DNA from 3 places in the Marinobacter sp. W-8 genome. Region 3 is predicted to be linked to each of the others. Evidence: riboswitches for the same ligand, from Rfam matches in the RefSeq annotation. Region 3 holds a riboswitch; each other region holds the start of a gene.
What was found. Region 3 has a riboswitch for cobalamin ahead of ACF8YQ_RS14250 (ribonucleoside triphosphate reductase). Riboswitches for the same ligand answer to the same signal wherever they lie in the genome.

Region 1 (9,831 bases), 1.1 Mb from region 3:
ACGGATATCCTCGGCCTGTTCACTTTGCCAAACTGACAACCAAGGATGGCGACCAATCAATGCGGTTTCGAGTACCGTGGCAGGAAAGCTGTCTTGTCGCTCCTGAAATACCAACCCCAGCTTCCGGGCCAGTTCCCGCCGGGGCATGGCAGCTAATTCAACATCATCAAGCCGCACCTCACCGCACCTGGGTGCTTTTAGCCCTGCCAGGGTATGCAACAGCGTGGTTTTCCCCGCGCCGTTCGGCCCCAAAACACCCCAGATCTGGCCAGGAGCTACCTCCAGGCTGAGCTGCGTACCATTCGAGCGCCCCGGAACATCAATGATTAGCTCGCGAGCTGAGAGAATCGTCATCATCGGCTCCGGTGCAACAGGTAAAGGAAGGTGGGCACACCCAGCAAGGCGGTAATCACACCCACCGGCAACTGCTCCGGTGCAATCACCGTTCGAGCCAATGTATCGGCCAGAACCAGTAGGGTACCGCCAGCAAGGGCACTTGCCGGCAGAATGATACGCTGGTCATTCCCAAGGACGAGGCGCAGCATATGGGGCACGATCAGACCGACAAACCCGATGCTGCCCACCGAGGTTACCGCCGTGGCCGTCAGCAGGCTGGCCAACAGATAAATAGCCCATTCCAGGGGGCGAACCGACACGCCCAGAGCCGCGGCCTGCAACGGCCCCCGGGCCAGCACGTTCAGGCTGCGTGCCAGCGGCATCAAGGCAATAACCGCAATCACCAGCACCACCACGGCTGGCCATGGCAAACGGGCATACGACACATCGCCCATCAACCAATACAGCATCCCTGGTAATTTATGGGAGGGAGTAATGGCAAGCATCAGGGTGATTGCTGCGCCCCAGCCAGCAGCGGTAACAACACCCGTGAGCAATAATCGCGACGGCGTCCAGCTCCCTGTGCCATGGGCGAGCCCGAACACCAAAAGAGTCGCAAACATCGCACCACTAAAGGCCGCGCCAGACACCAGCAACATTCCAGCCCCGGCAAGCATGGCCAGCAGCGCACCGGTGGCAGCACCACCGGACAGCCCCAGTACATAGGGGTCGGCCAGCGGATTTCGCAGCAACACCTGCATCAAAGCCCCCGCAATCGCGAGCAGACCACCTGCGGCAAAAGCCGAAAGCGTTCTGGGTAAACGAAGTTCAATTAACAGGGTTCGATCCAGCGTATCACCCTGCCCGAGAACAACCTGCCACAGATCACCGGGCGGGATAGTAACACTGCCGACGGCGAGGGAAAGCGCACAAGCCAGTGCCGCAATAACCGTCAGTATTGTCAGCGCTCGCATCATTCCCGGTCCCTCAAGCGGATCCTTGTGTTATTACAACCGAGCACGCGCCACATCCAGTTTCTCGCAAATGGTGCGCGCTCCTTCCAGCAAACGCGGCGTGGGGCGTGAAATGGGCGAGGCCGGAATGATAAACAAATTATCCGCCGCTACCGCCGCCATCGCGCCAAACTCCCTCCAGCGCTCAAGGCTTGTATAACTGTTGCCGTCTTCATCGGTGCCGCCCGACAGGATGGCTTCGGGGTCACCGGCCAGAACATCTTCCGGCCCGATACGCGGCACCAGGCGAGCCATCTCGCCAAAAATATTCTGGCCACCGCACAAAGAAATCACCTTTCCGATCAGATGCTCATCATTGATCGTCATCAAAGGCTGATCCCACACTTGATAAAACACACGAACGGGTTCACGCCCCCGATATTGCTTGGCCAATGCGGCAATTCCCTGTCGAAACCGGGCCGCCTCAGCATAACCCTCAGACTCTGTACCCGCGAGCGACGCCAGCCTCTCCAACACCGAGGACACACCTTCAAACGTTCGTGGCTCAATCGCAAAAGTGGCCATGCCAAGCTGATTGAGCATATTGACCTGCTCAACCGGATTACCAGACACCCAGGTAACCACCAGATCCGGCTTAAGAGCGACCAATGTCTCCAGGTCAATCCGGGTATGGCTCCCGACATTGGGCAACATTTCAGCCTCCGGGGGATAATCGCTGTAATCAACAACAGCGATAACCTGCTCACCAGCACCGGCGGCAAACGCCAGCTCCGTCGCCCCGGGGGATAGTGTCACGATGCGCTGGGCAGGCCCGGGCAAACAAAGCTCCACTCCGTTATCGTCCGTGGCACAGACATCAGCCACCACATGGCTGGAGAGCATTAGTAAAAGCACTAAAACCCGAATGACTATCATGAGACCTCCTGAGCGCTGGCTGAGCGCTGGCTAACTCTGAACTATTTGTCATTTATTGACGACCTCTTGGCCACACCGTAAACTCTTACTCAAATTTTTTATCCGTAGCAGGTGCCCACCTCAAGCGCGACAACTGTTCGACTGAGCGATGGGTGAAACTGGGAAGTTCGGTGAAATTCCGACGCTGCCCCCGCAACGGTATGCGGTACGAGAGGAATGGCCCTGAGCCAGCCACTGCAGCAAAACGCTGTGGGAAGGCATCCTACTCTGGCAAGAATGCCAGCCGCAAGCCCGGAGACCGGCCTGCTACCGGCTATCAGTGCTTTTGACGGAGGGTCAGAACACGGAGCAGGCGTATATGCCTCTTCTCTTTTGGTAGCTGTTCAGGCAACCAGAAACCGCAACAATGCTGGTTGCAGACACAAAGAAATGCAGCCGGTGCCCATCTCCCTGATGAAGAAAATTGTTATCTCCATTTTTTCGCTGATGGCCACCAATGTCATCGCAGAAGATACACTTCCTTTTATCGTGGTGGAAGCCACTCCCATCAACGCCGCCAGCGATGTAGACCCCAGCCAGGCGACAGGCCCCGTGCGCGTTCTGGATCGGTCCAGCATCGAAAACCGGACCGCTTCAGTCGCTGATGTTCTTAGCGATCAGGCCGGCGTCCAGATCCGACAAAGCGGCGGACTGGGAAGCGCCTCGTCAGTGTCCATTCGAGGATCGACCTCGCGGCAGGTACAGGTTGTTCTGGACGGCATGCTACTGAACGATCCGGTCACCGGCGGTGTTGACCTCGGCAAACTGTCGTTAACTGATGTCAGCCGTATTCAGGTGTACCCCAGTGGAGCCCCGGCACAGCTGCCTCAGGCGGGCATCGGTGGTGTGGTGGTACTGGAGAGTCTTGGCAAAGACATCGAGGATGCCACCAGCATCAATGTCGGCGCTGGTTCCTTTGATACTTACCGAACCGGCCTCTTCAACAGCGGCAGCCACGACGATTTTTACTATTGGGTGTCGCTTGATCGACAAACCAGCAATAACGACTTCGAATACCCCAACGACAGCGACTGGTTCAACCCGAACGATGGCAAGACCACAAAGCGTCGTAATGCTGATTATCAACAGGACGCGTTCAGTACAAAACTGGGCTGGGAAATAACCCAGACCGCAAAAGTCAACGCTCTGCTCCAATACACCCGCTATGAGCAAAGTGTGCCTACTATCCAGAACTGGCGGGACAACGATGCGTCTCTGGCGAACGAAACTTTTCGCCTACAACTTCAGGGTCAGGAACGTGGATGGTTACAGGGCAAGCTGCACTCCAGCCATCGCCTGATTGTCGGCGATATCACCGAACACTACGACAATACCAGCGGCCGGGTAGGTCTCGGAGTCTCCGATGTAAAAACCGACACACAACAGCTTGGGCTGGTGAATACCCTCTCCGCTTTGCTTGGCAACCACACCATCACGCTAAGCTTTGATACCACCCGCTATGACTACCAGCAGGACGACAGACAAGACCCAGACCCTCGGGATGAGCGGGAACGCTTCCAGGCTACGGGGTCACTCTCACACGCCTGGCAGAGTCGCGATAACCGCTGGAAAACCCAGGCCGCCATTCGTCAGGTACACGTTCGGGATGAATCAGACGAATCACTTGGAGACGGAACCACCCAGGCTACCCGTTCCCGAGACAATTACACCAGTTGGCAGCTCGGCCTGACCCATCTGGTTGATAACAACTGGACACTCTCTGGCAACATCGCAAATAACGTGCGGGTTCCTACGCTCCAGGAACTTTATGGTCAGCAGGGGCTGTTTATCGGCAACCCGGATCTGCAGCCGGAAGAATCCATGAACTACGACCTGACACTGCGCATAGACCAGGGCTGGGGGCATGCCGAAGCCACGGGGTATTTCCGGGTGCTCGACCCTGCGGTAATCGCAACCTACGATGCGCGCGGCGTCGGCCGTTATCGCAACCTGGAAGCCGAGGTTTATGGCGTGGAGCTGGATGGGGTTTTCTCCATCACCCCCACCTGGTCCCTCTACGGCAATGCCACAGTGCAGGAGTCGGAAAATACCGACAATTCAGTGCGCACGCGTTTCGAAAAGCGGTTGCCGGGTATTTATCACGAATCGTTTCTTGCCGGTACCCGCTGGCGTTTCAGGCCCTTCCAGATCGACCTGTCCTATCAGGTGGACGATGAACTCTATTATGACTCCGCCAATATCCTGGAAGCTGATGCCAGAGAGACGCTTAACGCTACGGTGCAATGGCAACGGATCTGGCCGGACAAGAGCATGACTGAGGCACGACTGGAAGTTCGCAACATCACCGACGAAATCTACCAGGATTTCAATCGGTTCCCTGGCCCCGGGCGTGGCTGGTTTATCAACATCAAGCATTCCTTCTGACCATTACAAAGGCAATACCATGAACCAAACGGAATTTTTCTCACTGCGCACAAACACCCTTGCAGCGCTCGCACTGACCATCGGACTGACCGGTTGTGGTGGCGATTCCTCATCTTCAACACCGGACCCTGTGATTACCGAGAACTTCGGGGTCGTAGCCACGGCGGCCGATGACTACACCTCCGGTGAGGTAGAGCTGGTATCGATACAAGATACCGGCATGCAGGCTTCGGGAGGTTATTTCAGCGGCATTTCGGACATCACAGTGAATGGCTATGGTCAGCACTATTACCTGATCAGGAAGTTCAACGGCGACCAAGTATTGAAGGTCGACATTGAAAACCCCGGGAAAGAAGTCTGGGAAGCCAGCACTTTGGAAGCCGGTGATCAAGGCAGCGCCAATCCGTACCAGATCGTCTTTGCCAATGAAAGCAAAGGGTATCTGCTCCGTTACGGTAAAAACGAGGCATGGGTTGTAAACCCTTCCGCCAACCGGGCTGAGGACTTTTTCACCGGCAAAACCCTGGATCTAAGCGACTATGTACCCACAGACAGTCAGGGCGATGTAGTTCAGATGTCAGCCGGTGCTGTCGTAAACGGCAAATTGTTTATCACCATGCAACGGCTCGATAGCAATTACAGCCCCACCAATGACGGGTACGTTGCGGTTTTTGATACCACAACGGACACAGAAATCGAGACCAATGCCAGTGCTACCGACACAGTGAAAGGCATTCCTCTCATTGGCAGGAACCCTTCCAACATCCAGCACGTTGAAGGCATCGGGCTGGTCATCACTAATCTGGGAGGCTTTTCCGCGCCCTTTGAGGGCACAAGCCTGGATGTCGTTGACCCTGAGACCTATCAGGTTTCCTCAATGATTCCAGACGCCGACATTGACACTCAGATCAATGATGTCGTCATCATCAGCCCGACTGAGGGTTACATACTGAACTACGCGGGCTGGCAGGATATCTCGCTTCAATCCTTTAATCCGTCTCAGGGCGCTACCTCCCTGGCCTTAGTCAACAATCTGACCGGTATGGATTTTCGGGATATCGAGCTAAGCCCTGAAGGTCGTTTGTGGCTGGCAGACGCCACTCTGTCGAATCCGGGCGTGCGGGTCATCGACCCTTCCGACAACAGTCAGGCCGATTTCATTGAAACCTCACTGCTACCTATCGCGATCAGCTTCGGCACAGTAGTCACCAATCCTTGACCTCGACAGCGGGCGGCTTTAGTGGCCGCCCGCCCACTGCCCTACCAGGCGCTCTAACGCCTGTTCCAGTCTACGCCATTCCTGCTCAGTGCCCGGAAGTCCAACTCTGATTGCAAGGGGATTCTCGAACAACCTCACCAGAATACCCTTCTGCGCCAGTTCTCGGTGAAAGTCCTTAGCCCGGGCGTGTCTCAGATAACGGAACAGAATCGTGCCGTCACTGAGACCAAGCCCTGACTCAGACAACAGCTCCCCCAATCGTTGGCTCTGGTGTTCAAGCAGATCCCTTGTCTGTTGCTGCCAGGCTCTATCCTGAAGCATTTCCGCCATCATATAGCGCGCTGGTCCGCTCACGGGCCAGGGGCCCAGCTCAGATCTCAAAGCTCTGCCTGTCTCTGCCTCAGCTATCACAGCGCCTGCACGAAGCCCCGCAAGACCGAAAAACTTGCCCATGGACTTGAGGACGATCAGTCCTTTCAGGGCCCCCGCAGCTATCAGGCTCTGTTGGTCACAAGCCGGCAAAAAGGCCTCATCAACTATTAGCCAACCTTGCCGCGCTCGCAGACGCTCCCGCCAAACCAGCAACTGTTCAACGGGGATCAACTGCCCGGTCGGATTATTCGGCTGTATCCAGACCACCACATCCACAGAATCCAGCCATGCCAGCTCCGCTTGCATTGTCGCCTGTTCAGGAATCGCCACCACGTCGAATCCCGCTCGCCGCCAGGCATGACCATGCTCACGATAACCGGGCATGGGCACGGCCACCCGACCGAAACCATGCTTACGGGCACGAACCGCTGGCAGGGCCATGATCGCCGCCTGGGAACCCGCTACGGGTAGGCAGCAGGCACGCTCCGGTGCCCCGGCCCAGATACGGATAATCTCTTCCAGCCCATCTTCCGGCTCCGGCAGCCGTTGCCATACCTCTGCCGGAATTGCCGGAACCGGCCAGGGCACAGGATTAATACCGGTGGAGAGATCCAGCCATTGTTCCGGAGGAATGCCCCAGCGCTGAGCCGCTGCCCTCAGGCGGCCTCCATGCTCCGGCAAATCACCACCATCGAACGCTGTCACCCGATACCTCCTGGCCAGAACGCATTCAGACTTGCGGCCAAGGCCAACAACACCAACAGCCACAGCATCACGCCGCGCTGAACCAGGGAAATCGCGCCCTCCACGGTTTGCGCCGTGGCGCCTTGCCCGCTGCCCAACAGCGGTCGCAGCTTCACGCCACCGGGATACGGCGCCGGGCCGCCCAGAGTGACACCGAGCGCGCCCGCTCCTGCTGCCATCACCGGGCCGGCGTTCGGACTGTCCCATGCCCCGGACTGTTCACGCCAGCATTTCACGGCCAGCCGGGTATTGCCCAGCAACGCATAGGTCAAGGCAGTTAGCCGGGCAGGCACCCAGTTCATAGCATCATCGAGCCTGGCGGCGAAGCGTCCGAAATACAGATATCGTGGCGTCCGGTAGCCCCACATGGCATCCAGCGTGTTCACCAGCCGGTGCAAAACCAGTCCGGGCAAGCCAGCGACCAGATACCAGAACACGCTTGAAAACACCGCATCCGCACCGTTTTCCAGCATGGATTCCGAGGCCGCGGCGGCAACGCCTTCGTCACTCAACGCTGCAGCATCCCGACTGACAATTCGGCCAACCGCCAGCCGGGCCCTGGCACCATCCCCGCAAGCCAACGCAGTCGACACCGCCCGGCCATGTTCCGCCAGCCCCCTTAATGAAATGGCAAGCCAGACACCGGCCACCTGAGTGAGCAGCCACAGCCAGCCCTCCAGCAGGAATTGCAGAAAAATTGCCAGTACGACGGCTGGCAGGACCGCTACCAGGGTCGCCAGCAACCCCAGCAAGAGGCTTTGCGCCGGGAAAGCCTGCTGATCATTCAGGCGTTGCTCCAACAGGGATGCCCACCGACCAAAGCCCACCAGCGGGTGCCACCGACGGGGCTCACCCATCAACCAGTCCAACAAAACCGCGGCACCGCACACCAGCACTGCAACCACAAACGTATCCAAAGCCAGTCTCCCTGAATCAATTGACGGCAAGTCTAACCGACCGGTCACGAAACTTGACAGCCTTGCCTCCCGGTTAGACCATCCTCGGTTTTCCGCCTACAAGGACCCATCGCCATGGCACTGCCCGACAGCTGGCTCACGTCTCCCCCACGGCCCTCGGTTCAGCACACAGCACTTGCCGCCGAGCGTCAGCAGGTGCTCACAAAGCCACCCGGCTCTCTCGGGCAGCTGGAACAGCTCGCCATCAGTCTGGCGGGCCTGCACGGCACCGACAGACCCAGCGTTGATCCGGCGCGAATGGTGGTGTTTGCCGGCGATCACGGCGTTTGCGCTGAAGGCGTTTCCGCATTTCCTCAGGCTGTCACCGCCCAGATGATCGCCAATTTTGCCAGCGGCGGCGCCGCCATCAGCGTGATGGCCGAGGAACTCGGTGCCAGTCTGGAAGTGGTCAACCTGGGTACCGTTGGCGAAGTACCGGAATTACCAGGCGTCATAGATCAGATTATCGCCCCTTCCACGGCCAACATGGCAGAATCACCGGCCATGTCTTCGCGCCAGCTTGAATCCGCGCTCTCCAGTGGCGACGAAGCCGCCAGGCGCGCTGCAAACGCCGGCTGCAGCCTGTTTATTGGCGGCGATATGGGCATTGGCAACACCACCAGTGCCGCCGCACTGGCCTGCGCTTTACTGAATCAGCAGCCCGCCATCCTCGTTGGCCCGGGCACCGGGCTGAACTCCGAGGGCGTTGCCCGCAAGGCCCGGGTGGTTGAGAAGGCCTTGCACCGACATGGTCCCGACCGGGACCCGCTGACGGTACTGGCCTCTCTGGGAGGCTTTGAAATAGCCGCACTGACCGGCGCCATCCTGGGGTGCGCCGCGCGCCGGATCCCGGTTCTGGTGGACGGTTTTATTGTCTCAGTCGCTGCACTGGTGGCCGTGCATCAACAACCGGCTGCGCGCGAGTGGCTTCTGTTTGCGCATCGGTCAGCCGAACCCGGCCACACTGCCGTGCTGGAGGCACTTGATGCCTCGCCGCTTCTGGATCTTGGCATGCGCCTGGGAGAAGGCAGTGGTGCCGCCGTTGCCGTTCCCCTGTTACGCGCCGCCTGCGCGCTGCATAACCGGATGGCCCGTTTTACCGACGCTGGCGTCAGTGGCAAATCGGAAGAATAGCCCTATGACCACCACAGTAATCGACCTGATACGCCACGGCGAACCGGAAGGCGGCCAGATGTTCCGGGGCAGTAAAGACGACCCCTTGAGCGTCACCGGGTGGCAACAGATGATAGCTGCCATCGCAGAGAGTGATCAGTGGGATGCCATCGTCAGTTCACCCATGCAACGATGCCAGCGTTTTGCCCAGCAACTGGCCGAAGAACACAGAATTCCACTGCATATCGAAGAAGATCTCAGGGAGATCGGCTTTGGTGAGTGGGAAGGGTTGACCGCTGGGCAGATCCAGGAGCGCTATGGGGATCTTCTTAACCACTTCTGGCAGGACCCCATCAACTGCCTCCCCCCCGGCGGTGAAGCTGTGACGGATTTCTACCAGCGCACTATTGACGGTTTTGATCGATGGCAGCAAACACTTGCCGGCAAACGGGTCTTGGTGGTCTGCCACGGAGGCGTGATCCGCATGGTGCTGGCCAATGTATTGGGCATTCCGCTGGAGAGATCATTCACCGGCTTTGCCGTGCCTTACGCCTGCCGCAGCCGGATACAGGTGGACCAGTCCGAATTCGGTGTCTTTCGCAGCCTGATCAGCCACCAGCCTTGAGGGTAAGTGGCAAACCCGCCACGGCCATCACCACCTCATCACAACGCTGGGCCAGGGCCTGATTGAGCCAGCCCAGCTCATCCGCAAAGCGACGGGTCAGCGGATCCATGCCGATGGTCCCGAGCCCCACTTCGTTGGTCACAATGACCAGGG
Region 2 (9,831 bases), 810 kb from region 3:
CTGGCCGCCGGCCAGGGCTCCCGCATGAAATCCTCCCTGCCCAAGGTGCTGCATCCGGTGGCGGGTAAAGCCATGCTGCACCATGTGGTTGATACCGCAAAACAACTGGGCGCGGAGAAAATTCACACGGTGATTGGTCACGGAGCCGATCAGGTTCGGGCGTCTCTGGAAGACGACTCGGTGAACTGGGTGTTGCAGACCGAGCAACTGGGTACCGGCCATGCCGTGGCCCAGGCTCTGCCGGCACTGCCGGATGATGCCCGGGTGCTGGTGTTGTACGGTGACGTCCCTCTGACTCGCAAAGACACCCTGGAAACCATGGTCGCCGACCTGGACGAACGGAATCTGGCTTTGCTGACGGTGGATATGGTCAACCCCCACGGTTATGGCCGGATCGTTCGCAACGAACAAGGCCTGGTTCAGGCCATCGTCGAGCAGAAAGACGCGACCGCTGAACAGCAGCAGATTCAGGAAGTGAACACGGGCATTCTGGCGGTCTCAGCCAGTCACCTGAAGCAATGGCTGCCCGCTCTGTCCAACAGCAATGCCCAGGGCGAGTATTATCTGACTGACATTATCGCGATGGCGGTCGACCATGGCTTGTCAGTGACGGTTTCCCAGCCGCTGAACCCATTCGAGGTTCAGGGCGTGAACAACCGCCTGCAACTGGCGGAACTGGAGCGCTGGTACCAGCGTCAGCAAGCCGAGCGTTTGATGACCGAGGGCGCATCCCTGGCTGACCCGGCCCGCATTGATGTGCGTGGTGAGCTCACCATTGGCAACGACCTGTGGATAGACGTGAACGCCGTCTTTGAAGGCCGGGTAAGCCTGGGCAGCAACGTCGTGATCGGACCTAACTGCGTGATCAAAGACGCCACCATCGCTGACGGTGCCGAGATCAAGGCCAACAGCGTGATTGAAGGGGCCGTGGTAGGGGCCAACGCGCAGATCGGGCCGTTCGCGCGCCTGCGTCCGGGCACGGAACTGGCCGCCAACACCAAGGTTGGCAATTTTGTCGAAACCAAGAAGGCCGTGGTGGGGGAGGGCAGCAAGATCAATCACCTCAGTTACGTTGGTGATGCCTCACTGGGCCGTAATGTGAATGTGGGTGCAGGTACCATCACCTGCAATTATGATGGTGTGAACAAACACCAGACGGTATTGGGTGACGGGGTATTTGTCGGCTCCAATACCTCACTGGTCGCTCCGGTGAACGTAGCGGAACAGGCCACCATTGGTGCCGGCTCGACCATTACCCGCGATATCAGCGAAGGGGAACTGGCGGTGGCCCGTGGCAAGCAGCGCAACATCGCCGGCTGGGAACGGCCGAAAAAAGCGTAACCAACGATTAACGAACAGGTGATAACAGCATGTGTGGGATTGTAGGAGCGGTATCTGAACGGGATGTCCAGGGTATTCTGCTGGAGGGCCTGCGCCGCCTGGAATACCGGGGGTACGACTCCGCCGGCATGGCCGTCATCAATGGCCAGCACCTGGTGCAGCGAGCCCGGGAAGTCGGCAAGGTGGCGGCCCTGGCTGATGCCATTGAAGCAAACCCCCTGGCTGGTCACCTGGGTATTGCCCACACTCGCTGGGCCACCCACGGGGAGCCCTCGCAGGTGAATGCCCATCCCCATATGTCCGGCGAGCGGCTGGCCATCGTCCATAACGGCATCATCGAGAACTACCAGGAACTCCGGGATGAACTCAGGGCCGAGGGTTTTGAGTTCACCTCCCAGACCGATACCGAGGTGGTCGCGCACCTGATCGAGAAATACTTTCGTGAACAGGGCAAACTCTATGAAGCGGTAAAGGCGGCCATTCAGCGTCTGCGCGGTGCCTACGCCCTGGCCGTTGTTCATGCCGATGAGCCGGATCACCTGGTGGTCTGTCGCGAGGGCAGCCCTCTGGTAGTTGGCGTCGGTATTGGCGAGAACTTTATCGCGTCTGACCAGCTGGCCCTGTTGCCGGTGACCGACCGCTTCATGTTCCTGGAAGAGGGCGATATCGCCGATATCCGCAAGGACAGCATCCGCATCCACGATCGCAGTGGTCAGCCGGTGGAGCGGACCATTACCCGATTCGAACACGGTGCTGACTCTGCAGACAAAGGCGAATATCGCCACTACATGCTCAAGGAAATCTACGAGCAGCCGAAAGTGATCAAGGCTACCATGGAAGGCCGGATCACTGACAGCCGGGTACTGGAACAGGCCCTGGGCACCGATGCCGCCAACCTGCTGGAAAACGTGCGCCACGTTCAGATCATCGCCTGTGGTACTTCCTACCACGCCGGCATGGTGGCCCGTTACTGGATTGAAGACCTGGCCGGCATCCCTTGCTCCGTGGAAGTCGCGTCCGAGTTCCGCTATCGCAAACACGTGATCCAGCCGGATACCCTGTTCCTGTGCATTTCCCAGTCCGGCGAAACCGCCGACACTCTGGCGGCATTGCGTCAAGCCAAACAGGCGGGCTTCCGAGCGGCTCTGGCCATCTGCAACGTGCCGGGCAGTTCCCTGGTGCGGGAATCCGATCTGGTCATCATGACCCAGGCCGGTCCGGAAATTGGTGTGGCGTCGACCAAGGCGTTCACCACCCAGCTTACCGCCTTGCTGATCTTCACCCTGGCGCTGGCGCGCCACAATGGCCTGAGCGAAGACAAAGAGGCAGACATCGTCGCCGCCATTCATCAGTTGCCCAAGCAGGTGAGTGACGTCCTCGCTCTGGATGCCGACATTGAAGAGATGTCCAAGGCGTTTATGGACAAGAACCACAGCCTGTTCCTGGGCCGCGGCTCTCAGTTCCCGGTGGCGATGGAAGGGGCCCTGAAGCTCAAGGAAATTTCTTACATCCACGCCGAGGCCTATCCGGCCGGCGAGCTCAAGCATGGCCCCTTGGCACTGGTCGATAGTGAGATGCCGGTGGTTACCGTGGCTCCTAACAACGACCTGGTGGAAAAGCTGAAATCCAACCTGGAAGAGGTACGCGCCCGTGGCGGTGAGCTGTTCGTGTTTGCCGACAAGGCGGCGGATGTAAAGCCGGAAGATGGCATCCACGTGATGCAACTGCCACCCGTGCATGAGATTACCGCGCCCATCGTGTATACCGTACCGCTGCAGTTGCTGTCTTATCATGTGGCGGTATTGAAGGGCACGGACGTAGACCAGCCGCGGAACCTGGCCAAGAGTGTGACGGTGGAATAGGCCACCATTTAAAACGGGCCGGAGCCTGCCTGGATCCGGTCCTGAAAATATCAGTCCCGATATCAGGCCGTGACCGTCATTTGTTCAGAAAGTTACCTTATTAATCGAGAAATCGGTTAAAATACCGTCGCCGTTTCGGCAGTAATTAAGTAGTATTACTTAAATCTCTTGTGGTGCCCGGCTCTATCTCGCCTTCTTTTTGTTATTAAGACCAAAAGCGGACTGAAATTCGTACCTTCGGACCATACTCCGGTACGTAAATATCAAGGAAGATGCGGGTCTTCTGGCGCACAATACCAACAAACCGATTTCTCAGAAGATGTCTGTAATGCCCACGACTGTTATCTCCGGCTTCACCCATAATTTTCTTGGCAAGGCGCCCGTCTGGTACAAGCAGGTCATTCTGCTGTTTCTGGTCATCAATCCGATTGTCATGTATCTGCTTGGGCCCGGCGTGGCGGGTTGGCTGTTGATCGGTGAGTTTATTTTTACCCTGGCAATGGCGCTGAAATGCTACCCACTGCTCCCGGGGGGCTTGCTGGCGGTGGAGGCCCTGCTGATCGGGCTGACGTCCGCGGATGCGGTGTACCATGAGGTTCTGACCAACTTCCCTGTCATCCTGCTGCTGATGTTCATGGTGGCGGGTATTTACTTCATGAAAGAGCTGCTGCTGGTGACCTTCACCCAGATTCTTGTGGGGGTACGGTCCAAGTCGGCGTTGTCGCTGCTGTTCTGTAGCGCTGCGGCAGTGCTGTCCGCGTTCCTCGACGCCCTGACCGTCACCGCGGTCATTATCAGCGTCGCGGTAGGGTTCTTCTCGGTCTATCACAAGGTGGCATCCGGCAAGGGCTACCAGCAGAAAGACCACAACACCAACAGCGACGACGAAGTGATTGAGCTGCACCGGGAAGATCTGGAAAACTTCCGGGCCTTTCTGCGCAGTCTGCTGATGCATGGGGCGATCGGTACCGCCCTGGGTGGCGTGGCCACCATGGTGGGTGAGCCCCAGAACCTGTTGATTGCCAAGGTGGTGGGCTGGGATTTCGCCGGCTTTTTCCTGCACATGGCGCCGGTCAGCGTCCCGGTATTGTTTGCGGGCCTGGCCACGTGCTGGGCGCTGGAGAAACTGCGCTGGTTTGGATATGGCGGTCGACTGCCCAAGCCGGTGCGCCGGGTTCTGGAAGAGTTTGCCGACAACGAAAAAGCGCGGCGAACCAAGTCCGATCAGGCGGCGCTCTGGATTCAGGCGGTGGCCGCGGTCATTCTGGTGTTTGGCCTGGCGTTCCACATTGCCGAGGTCGGGCTGATTGGTCTGCTGGTGATTATCCTGATTACCTCCTTTACCGGCGTGACGGATGAACACCAGATTGGCAAGGCGTTCCAGGAATCCCTACCTTTTACCTCGTTGCTGGTGGTGTTCTTCGCCGTGGTAGCCGTGATTCACGAACAGCACTTGTTCAAACCGATCATTGATTACGTACTGGCGCTGCCCGAAGGCCAGCAGCCGGGCATGTTCTTCATTGCCAACGGGCTGTTGTCGATGATCAGCGACAACGTGTTTGTCGCTACCGTCTACATCAGCGAAGTGAAACAGGCGCTGGATGCCGGCAGCATCAGCTATGATCATTTCCAGACTCTGGCCGTAGCCATCAATACCGGTACCAACCTGCCGAGCGTAGCTACACCCAATGGCCAGGCGGCGTTCCTGTTCCTGCTCACGTCAGCCATTGCACCTCTGGTGCGTTTGTCCTATGGGCGCATGGTGATCATGGCTCTGCCTTACACCATCGTGATGGGAGGTGTGGGTCTGTACATGGTCACCCACGCGTTCTGAGTCAAGGTTTTGCACATTTCACCGCACAGTTTTCATAGGATCTGTTAACCTTCAGGTAAACAGATAAAAGAAAAGCGGTATACATGCGCAGTTGCCAACAATCTATTTTGTGTTTGTCCCGACTGCCCCTGGCGTTTGTGGCCCTGGTCTTCATCGGGATGAGCCTGTTCCATTCACCGTTGAGCGCCTCAGAGACGTCGGCTGAAGCATCCTCAACCGTTCGTGTTGCCTATGTTGAATTCCCGCCCATCAGCTATCGAAACGAGCAGGGAGAGCCCGCCGGCGAGTTTGTGCATATCACCCGCAAGGTGGCGGCAGAGGCGGGTTACCAACTGGAATTCATCTATCTGCCCGTCGCACGTACCTACCTCTATCTGACCAATGGCACTATCGATTTATGGATGGGGCTAACCGACATTCCTGCACTGAAAGACGATGTACTGGAGAGCTGGATCAGCCCGATTCCGGTGGAACTCAGTGCCTGGTATCTGGAGGGCGCGCCACCGGTGGATCACATGGATCGCCTGCGCAACAAAACCGTGATTCTGATCGGCGGCTATACCTATGCCGGCCTCAGAGACTGGCTGACGGCCCAACCCGATATCCGGATCACCGAAGCACCGAATCACCGCTCCGGTCTCAACATGCTCAAGCGCAAGCGCGGTGATTACCTGCTGGACTACCGGCAACCGGTGAAGGAAACCCTGAGCCGCAACTCAGATGCAGAGATTCGCGGGTCGGAAATGCGTAGCCGCAACGCAGCCTGGCTGTTTTCCCTGGCCAATCCGCGCGCGACCATTCTGCGTGAGGCCTTTGATGATGCCTATCTGCGCCTGGCCGAGCGTGGCGAGGTACCGCCGGTGCGCCGGTTCCAGAAAACCTATGTGGTGCCCGGGTTTCCGGAGTAGTACCGGTAAATCCAGTGGTTGGATTACTCCCGTAGTCAGTCCTGCAAGCGGACTATTTCACAAGGGTCAGATCACCATACCAGGCCGTGGCCTGCACCGGGCTGGCGGCGAGACCGAGCGTCAGGGTACTGGCCAAAAGCAGCGAAATTCTCACATCTATTCCTAAAATCCAGTGGTCTGGAGATGGACAGGCTCCGTTGCAAAAAGTGCCTTGTCTTGGCGTATTCGGCCCTATATAGTGACCGGGTCCTTGGTTGACTACCATATATTGTGATCAATCTCTGATCATCTTGATCACAGGGTAGTCGGGAATCCGGTGAGAACCCGGAACTGACGCGCAGCGGTATTGGGGAACGAGCGTGGCAAGATGACACTGGCGCAAGCCGGGAAGTCGCCACGTTAGGCAGAGCTGAAAGGTTCACGCCCCTGAGTCCGAAGACCTGCCAGGGATCAGAAGCCCCCCATGGGTTTCTGGACTGCACCTTCGCGATTCAAGGGTGAGCAGATTGGTCAGGCCTGCCCGTATTCGGGGCAAGGTGTGCCACTGCGTTCGCGAGGGTGAAACGGAACCAACGCGAATTCAGGAGAGCACCATGACAGCCACTGCCATTGCCGAACCCCCGGCCCCCGCGACCGATACCCAATCCCTGCAAGTTATCAAACGAAACGGCACCCTGGTGAGTTTCAACCCGGCCAAGATCAGTGTCGCGGTGACCAAAGCCTTCCTGGCGGTGGAAGGGGACCAGGCAGCCGGTTCCGCCCGCATCAACGACGCCGTGCACCGGGTTACCGAACAGGTAGTGCAGGCCATCAGCCGCCGCCTCAAGGCCGGTGGCAAGGTACACATCGAAGACATCCAGGACCAGGTGGAACTGGCCCTGATGCGGGCCGAAGAGCAGAAAGTGGCCCGGGCCTACGTGCTGTACCGTGAAGAACACGCCCGCCAGCGCGCCGTGGACGAGCCGGTGGAAGCGCACCCGCACCTGACCGTGAAAAAGAGCGACGGTAGCATCGCGCCGCTGGATCTGGGACTGATGAAACAGCAGGTGGAGCAAGCCGCCACCGGGCTGGACGGCATCAACGGCGATTCGCTGGTGGAAGACGCCCTGCGCAACCTCTACGACGGTATTGAGGGCACCGAAGTGCTGACCGCGCTGATCATGACCGCCCGGGGCCGCATTGAACGGGAACCCGACTACAGCGCCGTAACCGCCCGCCTGCTGCTGGAACAGCTCCGGCTGGAAACAGCGGAAGCCCTGGACCTGCCCCGCAGTCTTCCGCTGGCAGAGATTTATCCACAGGCTCTGACAGCGTTTATCCACGCCGGTATCCGCTACGAACTGCTGGACGAAGCCCTGGCGGCCTTTGACCTGGAACGCCTTGGCAACGCCCTGAAACCGGAACGCGATCTCCAGTTCGGCTTCCTGGGCCTGCAAACTCTGTACGACCGTTACTTCCTGCACTGGAACAAGGCCCGCCTGGAACTGCCCCAGGTGTTCTTCATGCGGGTGGCCATGGGCCTGGCACTGCGTGAGGACGACCCCAATGCCCGCGCCATCGAATTCTATGAGCTGCTGTCCAGTTTCGATTACATGGCCAGCACGCCCACCCTGTTCAACAGCGGCACCCGGCATTCCCAGCTGTCGTCCTGCTACCTGACCACGGTGGGCGACGACCTGGAGGGCATTTACGGGGCCATTCGCGATAACGCCCTGCTGTCCAAATGGGCCGGTGGTCTGGGCAACGACTGGACCCCGGTCCGTGCACTGGGTTCCCACATCAAGGGTACCAACGGCCAGAGCCAGGGTGTGGTGCCGTTCCTGAAAGTGGTCAACGACACCGCCGTGGCGGTGAACCAGGGCGGCAAGCGCAAGGGCGCGGTCTGTGCCTATCTGGAAAGCTGGCACCTGGACATCGAAGAGTTCCTGGAACTGCGCAAGAACACCGGCGATGAGCGCCGCCGTACCCACGACATGAACACCGCCAACTGGGTGCCGGATCTGCTGATCGAACGCATGCGCGAAGACCGCGACTGGACCCTGTTCTCCCCCAGCGATGTGCCAGATCTGCACGACCTGTACGGCAACGCCTTCCGCGAGCGCTACCAGCACTACGAAGCCCTGGCCGAGCAAGGCAAGATCAAGCTGTTCAAGAAAATTCCGGCCAAACAGCTGTGGCGCAAGATGCTCACCGTGCTGTTCGAGACCGGCCACCCCTGGATCACCTTCAAGGACCCGTGCAACCTGCGCTCGCCGCAGCAGCATCAGGGCGTGGTGCACAGCTCCAACCTGTGTACTGAAATCACCTTGAACACCAGTGCCGACGAGATTGCCGTGTGCAACCTGGGTTCGGTGAACCTGGCTGCCCATATCAAGGACGGCGAACTGGACGTGGCGCGCCTGGAGCGTACCGTCACCACGGCGGTGCGCATGCTGGACAACGTGATCGACATAAATTTCTATGCCGTGCCCCAGGCTCGCAACTCTAACCTGAAGCACCGCCCGGTGGGTCTTGGCCTGATGGGCTTCCAGGATGCCCTGTACCAGCTGGGCCTGCCGTACACCAGCGCCGAAGCGGTGGAGTTCGCCGATGTCGCCATGGAGCAACTCAGCTACTTCGCGTTGCGTGCCTCCGCCACGCTGGCCGGTGAGCGGGGCGCCTACGAAACCTACGAAGGCTCGCTGTGGAGCCAGGGCATCCTGCCGATCGACTCCATCCAGAAGCTGAAAGAAGCCCGCCGTGACGGCGACCTGTCGATAAACACCGAGAGCCGCCTGGACTGGACCCCGGTGCGCGAGCTGATTGCCAAAAACGGCATGCGCAACAGCAACGTAATGGCCATTGCGCCCACCGCCACCATCTCCAACATCGTAGGCGTGTCGCAATCCATCGAGCCTGCGTACCAGAACCTGTTTGTGAAATCGAACCTGTCCGGTGAGTTCACCGTGGTGAACCCCTCGCTGGTCCGCGACCTCAAGGCCGAAGGCCTCTGGGACAACGTGATGGTGAACGACCTGAAATACTTCGACGGCAGCGTGCAGCAGATCGACCGCATCCCCGCCGAACTCAAGGCCCGCTACGCCACCGCCTTTGAGATCGACGCCCGCTGGCTGGTGGAAGCCGCCTCACGCCGTCAGAAATGGCTCGACCAGGCCCAGAGCCTGAATCTGTACATGGCCGAGCCCAGCGGCAAGAAGCTGGATGCCCTGTATCAGCTGGCCTGGGAGCGTGGCCTCAAAACCACCTACTACCTGCGCTCCCTGGGCGCCACTGGCGCCGAGAAGACCGCGCCGGTGTCGGCGCCACAGCCGCAGGTGTGCAGCATAGACAATCCCGACTGCGAAGCTTGTCAGTAACCATTTACTTATTTGGGAGGCACCCACATGCTGGACTGGGACGACGAACCAAAAGCGCAAACCGCTGCCGCCGCCACCGGCGGCCCGGCGCCCGTGAATGTCGACGACAAGCGGGTGATTAACGGCGAGACCGACATCAACCAGTTGGCACCGTTCAAGTACCCCTGGGCCTGGGAGTACTTCATGAACGCCAACAAGAACCACTGGACGCCGCTGGACGTGAACATGGCGCAGGACGTTCACGACTACCACCACCGGCTGACGCCGGCGGAAAAACACGTGTACGAGAATGTGCTGGCGTACCTGACCACCTCCGACATCCTCGCCATGCGCAACATCGGCCTGGCGGTGATGGAGAAGATGAGCGCGCCGGAGCTGCAGATCTACCAGGCCCGCCAGGTATACGAGGAAGCGCTGCACACCTGGACCTATCAGCACTGCATCGAAACCCTGAACCTGGACCAGAGCGAGATCTACAACCGCTACCGCGTGGTGCCGGAGATCAACGGCAAAATCCAGCTGGCCAACCG
Region 3 (9,831 bases):
GCCGTTCCTCGGTGATGGTGGCCACTTCCCGCAGCGGCACCATCTGGCCTTTGCCGGTGGTGATCACCGTATCTTCCAGGAATTGCCGTGTGTTGCGTTCAGCGCTGGTCTGGCGCAGCAGGATTTCTATGTGCTGGTCTCCAATCTGTACGGTATCCACGATATCACCGAGCAAGCCGGTGCGAACCTGGCTGGCCACGTCGGATGCCGTCAATCCGAGCGACAGTGCTGTGTCGTTCAGTGACAGTATGCGCTGGGGCTTGCCGGGCCGAAGGTCATCCAGCACGTTGAAGGTGCCGTTGTAGCGGGCGACTTCGGCACCCAGGTACCGGGCAGCGGCTTTTAGTTCACCCAGGTCGCTGCCTTGCAGGCGGATTTCGATCGGAATGCCGGCGGGGCCGAATCCGGGCTCCTGGATGTTCAGGGCAATCAGGCCGGGTATCTCACCGATCTCTTCGTACCAGCGGTCGGTGAGGGTGGCCAGGTCCACAGTGCGCAGTTCTGCGGTCAGCAAATCGGCCATCACCGTGGCCACGTGGGCGCCTTTTTCACCGGCACCGGCGTGCTGGTTGAAGCGGGTCTGGATGTTCTGTACCAGTGCTTGCTGGTCGGGCTGGTCTGGCGTGTATTCCTCGTTGAGCCGGAGCATGGCCGAAGTGATGCGTTCGGTAATGGCCCGGGTCTGGTGCAGGGGGGTGCCCTGGGGCATCAGTACCCGGGCTTCGAGTACATCGCCGTCGATTTCCGGCATGGCTTCCATGCGCACATGGCCGCCGGCCATCAGCCCCACCGAACCCAGCAGTGTCAGCAGCATGGCGGCCAGTACGCCGTAGCGGAACCGGATGGCGCGGTCGGCCAGTTGCCCCACTTTCTCCCGGACGTTTTCAAAACCGTTGTCGAAGGCGGAACGAAAGCGGGAAGGGGCCTTCTCGCGCCTTTTGCCCAGGCCGCTTTTCAGGTGGTGAGGCAGTATCCAGAAGGCTTCGATCAGCGAGGCGGCCAGGGCGGCAATCAGCACCACTGGCAGTACCTCCAGCACCGCTCCCAGCTCTCCGGCCAGAAACGCCAGCGGGATGAACACGGACACCGTGGTCAGGAAGGAGGACAGCACCCCGGGCAGGATCTCCTGGGTTCCTTTGGCGGCCGCCTCCAGCGGGCTGTTGCCGTCGGCGTGCCACTGGGCAATGTTGTCGGTGATCACCACCGAATCGTCCATCACAATACCGATGGCCATCAGCAGTGCCACCAGGGTAATCATGTTCAGGGACAGGCCGGTGAGGGCCATTACTACAAAGGCCCCGGCAAAGGCAGCGGGCAGGCCAAACAGGGCCCAGAAGGCAAGGCGGGGGCGGAAGAACAGGGCCATCACCAGACCCACCAGCAGCAGGCCGGTGATGCCGTTGCCTACCAGCATTTGCAGGCGGTCTTCGACGATGGAGGTCATGTTCTGGGTGATTTCCAGCTCGACATTGCCGCCACGGCGGGCCTTTTCCTCGTCGATAAAGGCTTCCAGGGAATCCATCACCCGCAGGGCATCGTCATGGCGGTTTTTGTGGATCTCCAGAACGATGGCGCGCTGGCCGTTGAAATCCACCCGTTCCTCCTCCCGTTCGTGGGCCTCGGTGATGGTGGCAATGTCGCCCAGCGTCAGCACAGCGCCGGCTGCTCCACCGATAACCGGCAGTTCGGCCAGGGCCTGCAGGGAACGGCGTTCATCCACAAACCGCAGCTGGATGTCCTGGCTGTCGGTCTCGATAGTGCCCAGGGGCATGTCCAGGTTCTGGCTATTGATGGCCCGGGCTATGTCGCGTACGCCGAGGCCGTACTGGCGCAGCAGGTCCCGGGACACTTCGATGTGCCACTGGCGCTGGGACAGGCCCACGGGAATCACATCGGCCACCCCTTCCATGGCGAACAGGCGGTCTTCCAGCTGGCTGGTGTAGGCCTCCAGGTGAGAGAAACTCATGGGCCCGTACACCGCGATGGCCGCGACCAGGCTGGTGCGGTAAAGCTCCCGGATGACCGGGTCTTCGGCCTCTTCGGGCAGGTCGGTCAGGGCTTCGATTTCCGTGCGGATATCATCCAGGAACCGGCCCATATCGCCCCGGGGTTCCATGCTGGCAATGGTCTGGGCCTGGTTATCCCGGGCGGTGCAGGAAACCTCCTTCATGTAATCCACCCGCTGCAGCGCTTCGCCCAGTCGCTGGCAGATGGCTTCCTCCACATCCGCAGCGGTGGCACCCCGGTATTCCATGGTGATGCTGACTTCCGGCGGCAGGTAGTCGGGGAAGGTTTCCCGGGTCAGATTGGGCGCGGCGAACAGACCCACGGCCAGAATCAGGATCAGCAGCAGGTTACCGGCGGTCGGGTGCCCCGCGAACCAGCGGATCATGGCTGATCTCCCGGGGCCAGCAGGGTGCCGTCGATGGCAGGAACCAGGTCATCCAGAACCAGCCGGCCTCCCGGTGCCAGTCCGTCATCGATAATGACATCTTCACCTTGTTGCCAGGCGACAGACACGGGCTGGCGTTGCAGGCGGTTGTCCTCATCGGCAAGGTACACCATGCCCTGATGCACCGCGCTGGCGGGGATGACGATGACCGGCTCGGGAGTCTGCGCGGTAATGCTGGCCTGCACAAACATGTTGCGGACCAGGGGCGGGCGTGCCGGCGGGTTGGCGTTTCGGTAGGGTTCGTCTACAGAAATAACGGCCTGAACGGTGCGGGTGGCCTGGTCCAGGCTGCTGGTGACCCGGGTGAGTTTGCCCGGCCAGTGGGCATCCGGAATGTTGGTGGGGGTTACCCGGATATCCAGGTCGTCCAGGGGTAATTGGTCATGAAAGTCGGCGAAGCGGTTGTTGGAGCCGGTTTCCGGCAGGCTGCTCCCGGACAGCTGCGACAGCACCCGGCGCAGTTCCGCCACTTCCAGCTGCACGGTGGCTTCGGCGCGGGTGATGTCGTCGGCAATAAACAGCGTCTGCCCGGGGCTGACATGCTGGCCAGTGTCGATGTCGGCCTGGTGGACACGGAGATCCCAGGGCGCTTCAAAACGGGTGTCGTCCAGGTCTTCCCGGGCACTGGCCAGGGCAGACTCGGTTCTGGCCATACGGGCTTGCAGGGTCTCCCGCCTGGCAGGAATCAGGTTCTGCTGGTTGCGCAGGGTCTGGACTGCCTGCTCCTGTTGCAGGGTGGCCCGTTGTTGCTCGTCGTAGCGGGTTTGCGACAGGGCACCCCGCGCCACCAGGGTTTCAGCCCGGTCCAGCTCCCGCCGTGCCAGTGTTAACCGGTGTTCTTCCAGCTTGAGTAACTCGCCGGTATTGCGTTCTTCCTGGTCCAGTTGTCGCAGCTCCGCTTCAATGCCAGCCAGGTCGGCCTTGGCGGAGGCTTCGGCCAGTTCATAGCGGGTCGGGTCGATCTCAAGTAGCCGCGTGCCCTCTGAGATGATATTGCCGCTCTCCAGCTCCGGGTGTTTCCAGATAACCCGGCCACCCACATTGGCCACCGCATTCCAGCTTCGGGCCGGCAGCACCTGACCATAGCCGCGGGCTTCGGTACGGAACTTACGGGGAGTGATTTCCATAATCCGCACCGGCGTCGCAGTTGCTTGAGCCTCGCCCCTTTCCGGGGGTTGTTTCAGCTTTACCATGATGACCACAAAGGCAATGCCGGCAATCAGGGCCAGCGCCAGCGTCAGTTTATTTTTCCGGGTCATTGCTCATCTCCTGAAAACTGGCGCTGTAAAGTTTGAAGATTCGGGGGGCGGTCTGCTCAAGGGTGGCAATCTCGCCGCTGACCATGCCCTGAACCACCAGCCCCTGAATGGCGCCCAGATACAACACCGCCGCCGCTTCGGTATCGATACCGGCGGCTATGCGACCCTGTTCGATGCCGAGCTGCAGTAAACCGACCACCTTTTTGCGGTAGCGGGCAAGGGTCTGGCGAATGATGGTTTTGGCCGGGCCATTGCCGGGTTTTTGCAGCTCACCCAGCATCAGACGGGGAATGCCCGGGTGTCGGGCGATAAAGCCCACATGGGCGCGAAACATGGCTTCCAGGGCCTGATCAGCGTGTTCGTGCCGGTCCGCCTCCCGGAACACCTGGCTGGTCAGTTGCTCCGAGACCCAGCCTGCCACGGATTCCCACAACCGGCTTTTGTTCGGGAAATGCTTGAACAGCGCACCCTGCGACAGCCCCACTTCATCGGCAATCCGGGCGGTGGTCAGGGTGGCCGGGTCCTGTTCGGCACACAGCTGGACGACCGCCTCGATAGTGGCGGACTGGCGCAGTTCGGTGCTTTGGTAGGTTCGTTTTTCGGGCGCTTTTGTGGTTGCCATTGGAGCTTCCCTGAAAGAAAGTAATCAATTGCTTTATTCTGGTAGGTGGTTGCCGATTACGCAAGAAACAAGGTGGGCTAGTCATGGTTCAGGGTGTAGGTAAAAACCGTGTAAAGGCCATCCGGTTTGATTTACCTCAAGCATTACGATCGGTGGTAAGCGTAGTTTGCTATTTGTTGATGGCGACGCAGAGGAAATTGTCATGTCGCGTATTCCGTTGTTTTTCTGGGGGCTGGTTGCAGTCGTCAGTGTTGTCTGGTTCGCAGCCGATAGCCTTTGGGTGAGCCCGTTTGCTTACTTCCCGTTCCGGTCGGTGTTTGTGCAGTTTTCCGGCATTCTGGCCGTAGTGATGATGGCAGTTGCGTTGGTGCTGGCACTGCGGCTCCGGGTTCTGGAGCGTTGGGTTGGTGGCCTGGACAAGGTGTACCGGCTGCACAAATGGCTGGGCATTGGTTCACTGGTGCTGGCTACGTTGCATTGGTGGTGGGCCAAGGGCACCAAGTGGATGGTGGGCTGGGGCTGGCTGGAGAAGCCGGCCGGCAAAGGGGCGGGACAGCAACTCGCCGGCCTGGAAGCCTGGTTCAGGGGGCAGCGGGGGCTGGCAGAAACCCTGGGAGAATGGGCTTTCTACGCCGCGGCCGTATTGATTGTGCTGGCATTGGTAAAAGCCTTTCCTTACCACCTGTTTCGTAAAACTCACAAACTGCTGGCGGTGGCTTTTCTGCCCCTGGCCTGGCACAGCTTTATCCTGATGAAGTTTGATTATTGGGCGGCGCCGATTGGCTGGCTGACCCAGTTCGCTGTTGTCGCCGGCAGTATCGCAGCGGTTTTACTTCTGCTTGGCTGGCCGGGCAAGGTTCGGAAGGTGCCGGGGGAGGTGGTTTCGGTCACCCGATATCCGGACCTGAAAGTTTTCGAATTTCTGGTGAAGCTAACGCAGGGTTGGTCTGGCCATAACCCCGGGCAGTTTGCCTTTATCACCTCGGATGCGGCGGAAGGCCCGCACCCTTACACCATTGCATCAGACTGGAACCCGGAAACCCGGTGCCTGAAGTTTGTGGTCAAGGAACTGGGCGACCACACCCGCCGGGCCAGCCGCCGGATCTGCGAGGGTATGCCGGTTGCGTTGGAGGGGCCCTATGGCGGCTTTGATTTTGAAGATGATTGCCGCACCCAGATCTGGGTAGGGGCGGGTATTGGTATTACGCCATTTATTGCCCGGATGGGACGCTTGGCGGGTTGTCCTGACAATCGCACCGTTTACCTGTTCCATCCTACCGCGGATGTCAGCGAGGAGGCCCTGGCCAAGTTGCGGGCAGATGCGGAAGCCGCGGGCGTGAACCTGGTCATTCGATGCAGCCGCACCGAAGGCCGGCTGACGCCGGAGGAAATCCGGGATGCGGTACCCGACTGGCAGAACGCCAGCCTGTGGTACTGCGGCCCGGTGGGGCTGGCCAATACGCTGTTCAACCAGTTCCGGAAATGGGGTATGCCGGCCCGGCGGATGCACCGGGAGTTTTTTGATATGCGTTGAGGGCTGCACTTACTGGTGCTGGAGCCAGCCTTGCTTCCGAGCTTTCTGATACAGATTACGCCCACACCAGTTCTGCTGCTGCCAGAAGAACCGGAAGCGCCAGGCGAGCTCTGGAATCCAGAAGCGCTCGGGCGTTTCCAGTGAGGGCTCTCCGGGCGTCAACTCCAGGTCGGCGGTAATGCCCCCGGGGCCTTCTTGGCGGTGGCGTGACCAGGGCGATGCCGGTTTCGTTGTAGCTGGCGACGGCGAGTGCATAGCGGTGCCAGCTGAAGGCGGTTGTGAACAAAGCGCCTGGCTTCGTCCAGAAACAGCTCCAAGTCTGCGCGGTCTTCAGCAGCTTGGCTCATCTTGATGTACCTGTGGTTATTGTTTTTGTGGTTTGGTTCAGACTACGTTGACTCCGGGCTGGGGACATTCCATGAGCTGCTTCGACGAATATCGGCGCGGAATAACCAGTGCCCGGCTGATGGTGGATTTCTTTCAGGCGCAGGGCGCCAGTGTGACACGGCTACTGGCAGGAACAGGGCTGGCCGAGGGTGACCTCAATAATCCCAATACCGACATTCTGGCTCGCCAGGAGCTGCGCCTGGTCGCGAACATTCTGGCTCAGGTGCCGGATGCGCAAAGCCATGCGGCGGCTCTTGGCGATCACTACCACTTTTCTGCCTATGGTTTGTGGGGCTATGGTCTGGTGTGCTGCAACACGGCGGCACAGGCATTGTCACTGGCCCTGAACTATCTGCCGCTGACCTATGCGTTCAGTGGTATCGAATACCGGGAAGAAGGCGATAAGGATTTTTGTGTTTCACGCCACCACCTCTGGAACCGGAGGTCAGCCAGTTTGTGCTGGCGCGGGATATGGTGGCGGCTGCCTTGTTGGTTCGGGAGCTGTTAGAGCAGTACCGCAATGCTGAGGCCTGCCGGCTGTTGCAGCCGAGTGATCTGACCATCAGTGACATTGCACTCCGGCTGGGATTCAGTGATACCTCTACGTTTTCCCAGGCATTCAAACGATGGCAGGGCGTGGCGCCAAGCGTTTACCGAGTGCCTCCTCCCTCTTTTTAATCCATTCTGTGAAAGTGACAAGAGCCTGCAGGATTTCCTTGAATCCAGATTTATTGGCGTATATAGTGCTCTTGTCTTGGTAAGCCACAACATGTTGTGTTTGTGGCAAGGAATCCGGTGAGAATCCGGAACTGACGCGCAGCGGTATTGGGGAACGAACGTGGCATGATGACACTGGCGCAAGCCGGGAAGTCGCTACGTAAGGCAGAGCCGGAAGGCTCACGCCCCTGAGTCCGAAGACCTGCCAGGGCACAAGCACTGCACCTTCGCGATTCAGGGTGAACAGCTGATCATGTCTCGGGTATTCGCCCGTGCCTGTCCTCCTGTCTTCGCGAACGTTGCTGTACCTATTGCAACAACCTGACGCGCTTCCAGGAGGAACCTGATGTCTGCCCACACCACCTCGCACCCTGCTGACCCGGCCTTGCTGGATATCTCCGCTACTGTTGGTGAATACCTGCACCGCAGTGACTGGCGGGTGAATGCCAATGCCAACCAGGGCTATTCCCTCGGCGGCCTGATTCTGAATACCGCCGGCAAGGTGATTGCCAACTACTGGCTGAACGAGGTGTATACCCCGGAAATCGGCCAGGCTCACCGTCAGGCAGACCTGCACATTCACGACCTGGACATGCTCAGTGGTTACTGTGCCGGCTGGTCTTTGCGTACCCTGTTGCACGAGGGCCTGAACGGCGTGCCAGGCAAGGTGGAAGCGGCCCCGCCCAAGCACCTCTCAAGCGCCATCGGCCAGATGGTCAATTTTCTTGGCACCCTGCAGAACGAATGGGCCGGCGCCCAGGCCTTCAGCTCCTTCGACACCTACCTGGCCCCGTTTATCCGCAAGGACAACCTGGACTACGCCACCGTGCGCCAGTGCATCCAGGAGTTTGTTTACAACCTGAACGTGCCATCCCGCTGGGGCACCCAGACTCCGTTCACCAACATCACCTTCGACTGGGTATGCCCGGGCGACCTGCGGGAACAGATACCCATTATTGCCGGTGAGGAAATGCCGTTCAGTTACGGCGAGTTGCAGGCCGAGATGGACATGATCAACCAGGCCTACATTGAGGTGATGACGGCGGGTGACAGCAAGGGCCGGGTGTTCACCTTCCCGATTCCCACCTACAACATCACCCGGGACTTTAACTGGGAATCCGACAATGCCCTGCGGCTGTTTGAGATGACTGCCCGCTATGGCCTGCCGTACTTCCAGAACTTCCTCAATTCCGACCTGGAACCCAACATGGTGCGCTCCATGTGCTGCCGCCTGCAGCTGGACCTACGGGAACTGCTCAAGCGGGGCAATGGCCTGTTTGGCTCAGCGGAACAGACCGGCTCGCTGGGTGTGGTCACCGTCAACTGTGCACGGTTGGGTTACCTGTATAAAGGAGACAAGCCGGCGCTCTATGCCCGCCTGAGTGAACTGATGGATCTGGCCCGGGACAGCCTGGAAACCAAGCGCCAGGAGATCGGCCGACTGATGGTGGAAGGCCTGTTCCCCTACACCAAGCGTTATCTGGGCACCCTGAGAAACCACTTTTCCACCATTGGAGTGAATGGCCTGAACGAAATGGTCCGCAACTTTACCAGTGATCAGGAAGATATCAGCACCGAGCAGGGCCGGGCCTTTGCGCTGGAACTGCTGGATCATGTGCGGGAGCGGATGAAGCAATACCAGGAAGAAACCGGCCATCTCTATAATTTGGAAGCCACTCCGGCCGAAGGCACCACCTATCGGTTTGCCAAGGAAGACCAGAAGCGGTTTGCCGGTATCCTGCAGGCAGGTACACCGGATGCCCCCTATTACACCAATTCCAGCCAGCTTCCGGTGGGTTACACCGACGACCCGTTTGAAGCTTTGGATCTTCAGGATGAACTGCAAACCCGTTACACCGGTGGCACGGTGCTGCACCTGTACATGCGTGAACGCATCAGCGATGCCGCCACCTGCGGCCGGTTTGTGAAAACGGTGCTGGAGAATTACCGGCTGCCGTACATCACAGTCACGCCCACCTTCTCTATCTGCCCGGTACACGGGTACCTGAACGGAGAACACGAATTCTGCCCGAAATGCGACGAGCTGCTGCTCGCTGGGCAGTCACAGTCGGTCACGACCGACACTTCCCCAAGAAGCAAAGAAGGAGTTCAGCATGGATAACCAGAAACTTCCCGATGACAGCCAACGCCAGCGCTGCGAAGTGTGGACCCGGGTAATGGGTTACCACCGCCCGGTCTCAGCCTTCAACAAAGGCAAGCAATCCGAGCATCGCGAACGCACCCACTTCCGGGAGCGTTGAAATGACGGCGGATAACCTGGTGATCGGAGGCATGGCCGCCTTTTCCACCGTCGATTATCCGCAACACCTGGCGGCAACCCTGTTCCTGCAGGGTTGTCCCTGGCGTTGCCATTACTGCCATAATCCTCATCTCATACCACTGGGAGCCGATGATGAAGAAATAACCTGGGAAAAAGCCCGCCGGCACCTGAAAAGCCGGCAGGGTTTACTGGATGCCGTAGTGTTCAGCGGTGGCGAACCCACCATCCAGAAAGCCCTGCTACCGGCCCTTCAGCAAACCCGCGAACTAGGTTTTCGTAACGGCCTGCACACCGGTGCCCCGCACCTGAAGTTGCTGGAGCCGCTGCTGCCCTGGCTGGACTGGGTGGGCCTGGACATCAAGGCGCTACCTTCAGACTATGAAATCATCACCACCAACCGCCATTCCGGGCAGGAGAGCTGGGCGGCTATCTCCGCATTGCAAAAGGCCGACGTGGACTTCGAATGCCGGATGACCTGGCATGGTGCCCTACAGTCACCGGAGCAGGTAATTACCGTGGGGGAGCAGTTGTCAGATCAGGGCGTGCGCCGGTTTGCAGTGCAGATCGCGCGCAGTGATC

Region 1: linked by a shared signal. The riboswitch ahead of ACF8YQ_RS01045 (TonB-dependent receptor plug domain-containing protein) and the one ahead of ACF8YQ_RS14250 (ribonucleoside triphosphate reductase) in region 3 are both predicted to bind cobalamin.
Region 2: linked by a shared signal. The riboswitch ahead of ACF8YQ_RS17915 (ribonucleoside-diphosphate reductase subunit alpha) and the one ahead of ACF8YQ_RS14250 (ribonucleoside triphosphate reductase) in region 3 are both predicted to bind cobalamin.

What each region holds. Positions count from the first base shown of each region.
Region 1 is NZ_CP172297.1:241,560-251,390, reverse strand. It holds gene ACF8YQ_RS01060 (ABC transporter ATP-binding protein) at 1-354, opposite strand, end outside; gene ACF8YQ_RS01055 (iron ABC transporter permease) at 354-1,313, opposite strand; gene ACF8YQ_RS01050 (cobalamin-binding protein) at 1,344-2,225, opposite strand; cobalamin riboswitch at 2,318-2,547, shown strand; gene ACF8YQ_RS01045 (TonB-dependent receptor plug domain-containing protein) at 2,679-4,649, shown strand; gene ACF8YQ_RS01040 (hypothetical protein) at 4,669-5,868, shown strand; gene cobD (threonine-phosphate decarboxylase CobD) at 5,887-6,945, opposite strand; gene cbiB (adenosylcobinamide-phosphate synthase CbiB) at 6,942-7,901, opposite strand; gene cobT (nicotinate-nucleotide--dimethylbenzimidazole phosphoribosyltransferase) at 8,016-9,074, shown strand; gene ACF8YQ_RS01020 (histidine phosphatase family protein) at 9,079-9,678, shown strand; gene cobU (bifunctional adenosylcobinamide kinase/adenosylcobinamide-phosphate guanylyltransferase) at 9,662-9,831, opposite strand, start outside.
Region 2 is NZ_CP172297.1:3,858,493-3,868,323, reverse strand. It holds gene glmU (bifunctional UDP-N-acetylglucosamine diphosphorylase/glucosamine-1-phosphate N-acetyltransferase GlmU) at 1-1,341, shown strand, start outside; gene glmS (glutamine--fructose-6-phosphate transaminase (isomerizing)) at 1,371-3,203, shown strand; gene nhaB (sodium/proton antiporter NhaB) at 3,532-5,037, shown strand; gene ACF8YQ_RS17920 (substrate-binding periplasmic protein) at 5,151-5,945, shown strand; cobalamin riboswitch at 6,211-6,408, shown strand; gene ACF8YQ_RS17915 (ribonucleoside-diphosphate reductase subunit alpha) at 6,539-9,301, shown strand; gene ACF8YQ_RS17910 (ribonucleotide-diphosphate reductase subunit beta) at 9,329-9,831, shown strand, end outside.
Region 3 is NZ_CP172297.1:3,052,520-3,062,350, reverse strand. It holds gene ACF8YQ_RS14285 (efflux RND transporter permease subunit) at 1-2,392, opposite strand, end outside; gene ACF8YQ_RS14280 (efflux RND transporter periplasmic adaptor subunit) at 2,389-3,711, opposite strand; gene ACF8YQ_RS14275 (TetR/AcrR family transcriptional regulator) at 3,695-4,333, opposite strand; gene ACF8YQ_RS14270 (ferric reductase-like transmembrane domain-containing protein) at 4,536-5,867, shown strand; gene ACF8YQ_RS14265 (hypothetical protein) at 6,026-6,214, opposite strand; gene ACF8YQ_RS14260 (AraC family transcriptional regulator ligand-binding domain-containing protein) at 6,286-6,762, shown strand; gene ACF8YQ_RS14255 (helix-turn-helix transcriptional regulator) at 6,726-6,932, shown strand; cobalamin riboswitch at 6,993-7,196, shown strand; partial or broken gene ACF8YQ_RS14250 (ribonucleoside triphosphate reductase) at 7,339-9,093, shown strand; gene nrdD (anaerobic ribonucleoside-triphosphate reductase) at 9,086-9,232, shown strand; gene ACF8YQ_RS14240 (anaerobic ribonucleoside-triphosphate reductase activating protein) at 9,234-9,831, shown strand, end outside.